DNA from 2 places in the Asaia spathodeae NBRC 105894 genome. Region 2 is predicted to be linked to the other one. Evidence: predicted binding sites of a transcription regulator. Region 2 holds the regulator's gene; the other holds the start of a gene.
The links. The regulator LexA, encoded in region 2, represses DNA repair genes until DNA is damaged. The targets are predictions, from matches to a motif close to TGTTCTANNTANGTTC.
Positions count from the first base shown of each region.

Region 1: the regulator LexA is predicted to act here: its motif matches at 1,735-1,750, upstream of AA105894_RS01590 (putative DNA modification/repair radical SAM protein).

Region 1 covers NZ_BAPY01000001.1:346,860-350,273, forward strand. The annotation lists gene AA105894_RS01585 (UdgX family uracil-DNA binding protein) at 1-481, opposite strand, end outside; gene AA105894_RS01590 (putative DNA modification/repair radical SAM protein) at 478-1,710, opposite strand; gene AA105894_RS01595 (HWE histidine kinase domain-containing protein) at 1,840-3,414, opposite strand, start outside.
Region 2 covers NZ_BAPY01000001.1:63,480-66,893, reverse strand. The annotation lists gene AA105894_RS00305 (aminotransferase-like domain-containing protein) at 66-1,457, shown strand; gene lexA (transcriptional repressor LexA) at 1,500-2,216, opposite strand; gene rpmG (50S ribosomal protein L33) at 2,452-2,619, shown strand; gene AA105894_RS00290 (FtsB family cell division protein) at 2,742-3,071, opposite strand; gene eno (phosphopyruvate hydratase) at 3,184-3,414, opposite strand, start outside.

The DNA.
Region 1 (3,414 bases), 280 kb from region 2:
GAATATAGTTTTCCGGCTCGAACCAGGCGATGAAATGCCTGCGTCCGTCGCTATCGGGCTGCGTAGCCTCGCGAAAGCGCACAAAAGCCTTCATCTTGTGCATGTCGCGGCGTATCTGCTGCGTCATGCGCGCCGCCTCCCTCATATCGGGGTCGGTCGCAATGGCGAGGAGCGCGGGCTCTGTCTGAAGGCGCCATAAAAGCCGATAGGCCAAAGCAAAACGCTGAGGGTCATGGTAGCGCAGGATAGTGCGCAAAAGAGCCAGACCGGGCTTGGAGACGTGCCCCACCGGCGTTGCACAGGGAGCCGTCGGTGCCTCCTGCTCCAGCTTTGCGGGTTCGGAGGAGAACAGATCTGCCTGCGCCGCATCAGGGCTCATCCATTCGATCTGATCTGGCGCAATTCCCTCGGCGAGGGCCGCACGGGCAAACCCGCGCCATGTCTCGAAATCCGCGTCGCGGGCCAGTTGGAGGCGCTTCAAAGCAGGCGAAGCTGCTGCGGTTGTGGGCGGAACGCAGCCGCCAGATTGTCACGATCAATCAATCGGGCAGGATTCCAGTCACTCGTGACGATGAACGGCCTGACCTTGCGCAAAGAGACTTTCAATCGCTCCACATCTTCCAGCCGGATGGCGCAATGGCGCCTGGCCGAGAGCAACGCCCCCACTGAGCGCGGCCCCAGACCCGGCACGCGCAATAACATCTCACGACTGGCGCGGTTCAGATCGACAGGGAAGAGCGCACGGTTCTGCAGAGCCCATGCCAGCTTAGGATCAAGCTCAAGATCCAGCATACCGTCTTCCCGCTGGGCGCCGATCTCGTCGAACGAAAACCCATAAAAGCGCACCATCCAGTCCGCCTGATAAAGCCGATGCTCCCGCACAAGCGGCGGCGATTGCGCAGGCAGGGCGATCGATGCGTCAGGAATGGGACTGAAAGCCGAGTAATAGACGCGACGAAGCGCATAACCCGAATAGAGCGCTGCCGAACTGCGCAGAATGTCACGATCGGTCGAGCGATCCGCACCGATGATCATCTGCGTGCTCTGCCCACCGGGTGCGAAACGACGAGGCTTGCGCCCGCTCAGGCTTCGGTCGCCTGATTCCTCGATCTTGAGGCGCAAGGCGCCCATGCTCTGGCGTATATGCCCCGCATCCTTTTCAGGCGCGTAGGCGGCAAGCCCCGCATCTGTCGGCATCTCGACATTGATCGACAGACGATCGGCATAGAGTCCGGCCTCCTCAATCAGATGAGGCGCCGCGTCGGGAATGGTCTTGAGATGGATATAGCCATGGAAATGGTGCTTCAGCCGCAGCTCGCGCGCCACACGTACCATTTCCTCCATGGTATAATCGGAAGAGCGAATAACCCCCGAAGACAGGAACAATCCCTCGATATAATTACGCCGGTAGAATTCCAGCGTAATCCAGATGATCTCTTCGACCGAAAACCGTGTCCGTTCGATCTTGGAAGATGAACGATTGATGCAGTAGGCGCAGTCATAGATGCAGAAATTTGTCATCAGGATCTTGAGCAGCGAAATGCATCGCCCGTCAGGCGTATAGGCGTGACAGATCCCGTTAGAGGCTTTCGACCCCAGCCCCTCTTCACCCGCTTTCTTCTTCGAGCTTACGCCGCTCGACGCGCAGGACGCATCGTATTTGGCAGCATCCGACAAGATTTCCAGACGGGCAGCGAGGGTCTTTTTCATCTCCGGGAGATGGAGACGAGATCAGAACAAGTCAAGAACACAACAGCCGGAAAACCATGGTTTATCGACTGTTCAGAAGGTTTTTCCTCTTCAGACGCAACTCGACGAACAGCGCTCCGAAGACCCTCCTCAGGCGGGCAGGACCTTGAGCAATTCCTGCACGATACTCTTGATCGAATAGGGCTTGCGCAGCACCGGCACATCCTGGAATTCGGACGGGATCATGGTCCGATCCGCGTAGCCCGTGGCAAACAGGAAGGGAACGCCCTTCTTGCGCAGAAGCGTTGCCACCTCGTGCGAGTTTTCCTTGCCCAGATTGAAGTCGAGCAGCGCCACATCAGGGCAGCGCTCGCGAATGGCCTGCCCTGCTTCATAAACCGATGAGACGGTGCGAATGTGCTGCACGCCATAAGCAGTAAGCGCCTGCTCCGTCTCCATGGCAATGAGCAGCTGATCCTCGACAAGAAGCACATGGGCTGCATGAAGCCGCTCAGACTGAGCTGCAGTAGCAGCGGGCATATCCTCGACCACAGGCTCTGCCGCGACCTCGGAAACCAGCACGGCATGGCGAACCGGGAAAGTCAGGCGAATGAACAGCCCCTCAGGCCTGAACTCACGCACGGACGTACCGCTCAGTTCATGAGGGATCGCGCGCTCAAGCAGAACAGAGCCAAACCCGTTGCCCTTGGGCGGCGTCACCGGCGGACCACCGGTCTCTGTCCATTCCAGCACCCAGTTTTTCTGATCCTCGTCCAGGAACCAGCGCAGTGTCAGCGTGCCAGTCGGTCGCGAGAGCGCACCATATTTGGCGGCATTGGTTGCCAGTTCATGAAGCGTCAGCGCCACAACCGAAAGCGCAGGGCCGGACAGCCAGAGATTATCTCCCTCAAGCACGACCGCGGAGGGCTGCTGGCGATAGGGCTCAAGCTCGGCTTCAAGCAAGGTACGCAACAAGCCACCGCCATCGCTTCGGGCGACCTGATCATGCGCACTGGCAAGCGCCTTGATGCGCCCGCGCAGCACCTCGACATATTCCTCGATCGTCCTGTCCTTGCCTACAGGCCGCCCGATCAGAGACTGCACGACGGCGAGGATGTTCTTGACCCGGTGATTGAGCTCTTCATTGAGCATGCGCTGGCGCAGATCGGCATCCGCACGTTCTGAAAGCTGCTGCTGATGATAAACGCCCATCACCTCAATGAGGGCCGAACGCAATTGTCCGGCGGCCTCGATATCGAAGCTCGACCAGGGAAGGCAGCGCTCATGCACCTGCTCTTTCCAGATCGCGAAACTCTGACGCGGCGTCAGGCGGGGGCCGTGCGGACCATGCTCATAGGTCTTGTGCGGATCGCCACCCCAGTTGATCGTCTGCACGATCTCACGACGGAAGAGAAAGACATAGTTCTGGGGCTGGGGCGAAATCGGAATGATCAGCACACCAGCGACATGCGCCGTATGCGCCGCGATCCAGGGATGGTCCTTGACCAGATGATCCGACTGCCAGATCTGCGTGCCTGCCTTGCGCAAGGCAAGCTCGACAAACTCGTTCTGAACCTCTTTGGGCGCCGAAATGCCGTGACCGGTCCACTCATTATCGATCCAGATGGCGATACCGTCTGACTGGATGAGCGGGGCCAATCGGCTGATCTGCCCCCGCAGATAGGCTGGCATATCCGAAACCGAGGCAGCGTTGCGCAAGACGCT
Region 2 (3,414 bases):
GGACAGTTCAGCACAGTTGGGCAAAACTGTACGGCATTCAGTAGCCATACAGTTTGCGGGCTCCCATGCGCGAAAAAAACCGGACCGAGACGGTCATTGCCGCTGTGCGCACACGTATCGCCTCAGGCAGTCTGGCGCGAGGTGAGCGCTTGCCCTCGATACGTCGGCTCGCCAGTCAGCATGGCTTTTCTCCTTCGACCATCGCCGAGGCCTATGACCGCCTCGTTGCGGAAGGGATGATTCATGCGCGACCCGGGTCAGGCTATTTTGTCGCGGGCGGCACGCTCGCGGGTGCCGCTCCGAACACGAAACGCGATCACGCGGTGGATCCGTTCTGGGTGTCGCGTCAGGCCCTTGAAGCCGATCCTTCGATCATGCAGCCCGGATGCGGCTGGTTGCCAGAATCCTGGATGCCACTACCCGCTCTTCGCCATGCGCTTCGCGCGATGTCGCGAGAGGAGGGCGTATTGCTGACCGGCTATGGGCCCGCCAGAGGCTCGTTGTCCTTGCGCCAGTTGCTGACGCGACGCTGGGCTGAAGATCAGCTGCATGTGGCACCAGAGCAGATCCTGCTGACGAGTTCCGGCACGCAGGCGGTCGATCTGGTCTGCCGTCTGATGCTCAGCCCCGGCGATACGGTTCTGGTCGATGATCCCTGCTACTTCAATTTCCGGGCGCTTCTGGCTGTGCATCGCGTAAGGGTGATAGGCGTTCCCTGCCTTGCAGATGGCCCTGACCTTGATGCTTTTGCCAGATTGCTGAGGCAGGAAGCGCCGAGGCTCTACCTGACCAATTCCGGATTACAGAACCCGGTGGGCTGCACGATCACGCTGCACAAGGCGCATGAGATACTCTCATTGGCCAAGGCGCATGGCGTCACGATAATCGAAGACGACATCTTCGCCGATTTTGCGCCACGCCCCTTTGCGAGCCTTGCCCCTTTAGACGGGCTTAACCGTGTCATCCGGATCGGCTCTTTCTCGAAGACCCTCTCTGCCTCACTACGCTGTGGCTACATCGCCGCCTCTTCAGAGATGATCGAGAGGCTCGGAGATCTGCTGATTGCAACTGGCTTCGCCGGTGTCAGCCCTGTTGCAGCGGAGATCGTGAAACACGTCCTGACTGGCGGCTCCTATCGCCGTCACATGGAGGCGCTTCATTGTCGTCTGGCTCAGGCGCGCAAGGAGGGGGCTGCGCAGCTGGGATCACTCGGGATCAAACCTGTCATCATGCCTGAAGGGGGCTTCAGTCTCTGGTGTGAGATGCCTGCTGGCTGCGATGTTACAGATCTGGCGCGAAACGCCCTGGAAGAGGGGATTGTGCTCGCCCCGGGGGCAGTCTTCAGCGTCTCTGGCGAGACATCCCGATTCATGCGCTTCAACGTCGCTCAAATGGCCGAGAACAATATCATCGGCCAACTGGCAGTTCTGCTGGGACGCAGCGCCTCGTCAGGCTAGGCGTTCGCTGACGGACAGCCTGCAGCCAACAAGCGTTCCGCCTCAGTTGTACTGACGATACAATCCGATCAGCACGCCCTGGATACGCACGCGATTCTGCGGGAAGATCTGGGTCTCATAATTAGTGTTTGCAGGCTCAAGGGCGATAGACTTGCCCTTCTGACGCAGGCGCTTGAGCGTGACCTCCTGGTCATCGACCAGTGCCACCACGATCTGTCCGTTTTCTGCTGTCTCACCCTGACGAATGATCACCGTATCGCCATCTAGGATGCCGGCATCGATCATGGAATCGCCGGATACGTGAAGCGCGTAATGCTGCCCATTGGTCAGCTGGCCCGCCGGAATGTCGATCTGTTCGCCCGAATCACGGAAGGCCTCGATCGGAAGGCCCGCAGCAATGCGGCCATAGAGCGGTACGCCGACAACGGGCGTCTGGCTGGCTTCGACGGAAGCGGAAACAGCCCGTTCCTGACTATGGGCAAGGCGGGGGAAGCTGCCGCTCTCAGAGGCCGGAGCCTGAATGACCGGTGTGGTCGAGGCCTCTGTGACCGGGAGGCGCACAATCTCAAGCGCGCGGGCGCGGTGATGATGACGACGAAGAAAACCACGCTCTTCAAGGGCTGAAATCAGTCGATGAATTCCCGATTTCGAGCGCAGATCAAGCGCTTCCTTCATTTCGTCGAAAGAGGGAGAAAACCCGGTCCGCTTCAGATAGGAGTCGATAAAAAGCAGGAGCTGGTGTTGCTTGCGCGTGAGCATGGGGTTCCTCTCTCCAGGGTTGGGGCGGCCTAAGACCGCGTCAGCCCGGAATCACTATGTTCTTATTAAGTTCTCGCTTCGATCTCTTCAAGATTTTTTCCCCGGCACATCAAAATTAATCCACCGTTTTACCGGAAACACTTGACCTGCGCGCGTAATCCACGCATTTAGGCCCCAGCTTGAAAACGCTGCCGTTCATGTCGCGCGCAGCGACAGATCAGTTTGCGAGGACCCCATGGCAAAGACCAACGTCATTCAGATCCGTCTCGTCTCGACCGCAGAGACCGGATATTTCTACGTCACCAAGAAGAACGCCCGTTCGGCTACCGGCAAGATGGAAGTGCGCAAGTACGACCCCGTCGTCCGCAAGCACGTTGCGTTCCGCGAAGCCAAGATCAAGTAAGATCAGGCATCAGCGATAAATGGAAAAAGCGGCTTTAGAGCCGCTTTTTTTATGCCTGCTTTTCTGGATAAGCCCGTCAGGATAGCGCTGGTTTTCCTGGGCAAAGCTGCTGCTTCAGAAAGTCAGTAAAGCTTCTCGTGCGGACCGTAGGGAATTACGGTATCGCCGGTGCGGGCGAGGTTCAGCATGGCTCGCGAGCGTTCATCGAGCATATCGGCATCGAGGGCGCGTTCGTTGAGGCTGGTGATGCGGCGCTTCCAGACAGCTTGCTCGTCGTCAGCATCTTTCTGGGCCTGAATAGCCTGATCCATAAGCTTGAGCTGCTGGTGATAGGCCTTGAGACCGTGATCGCCCTGTAGGGCGTTCCATCCGAAATAGGCCGTCAGCCCGAGAAACAGGGCAGGGGGTACAACGGCGCGCACGACGCGGCGGATGGCACGAACGATCTGCACGGAAACTCCACGGTTGCAAGCGGGCTGTTGGGAGATACCCTACCCTGAGGGCTGCGCCGCTTACAATCGGGGATTTGGGAAAGGGAGCGAAATTCGCTCCCCTTCATTAAAATCAGGCGCGCGGAAGGATCGAGCGGCCTGCGTAACGGGCTGCGGTAGCCAGTTCGTTTTCGATACGGATAAGCTGGTTGTACTTTGCCGTACGATCGGAACGCGACAGCGAGCCTGTCTTGATCTGACCGCAATTCGTGGCGACTGCGAGATCAGCAATGATCGAATCTTCGGTTTCACCCGAACGATGGCTCATGACGCACTTATAGCCGGCGCGATGTGCGGTTTCCAT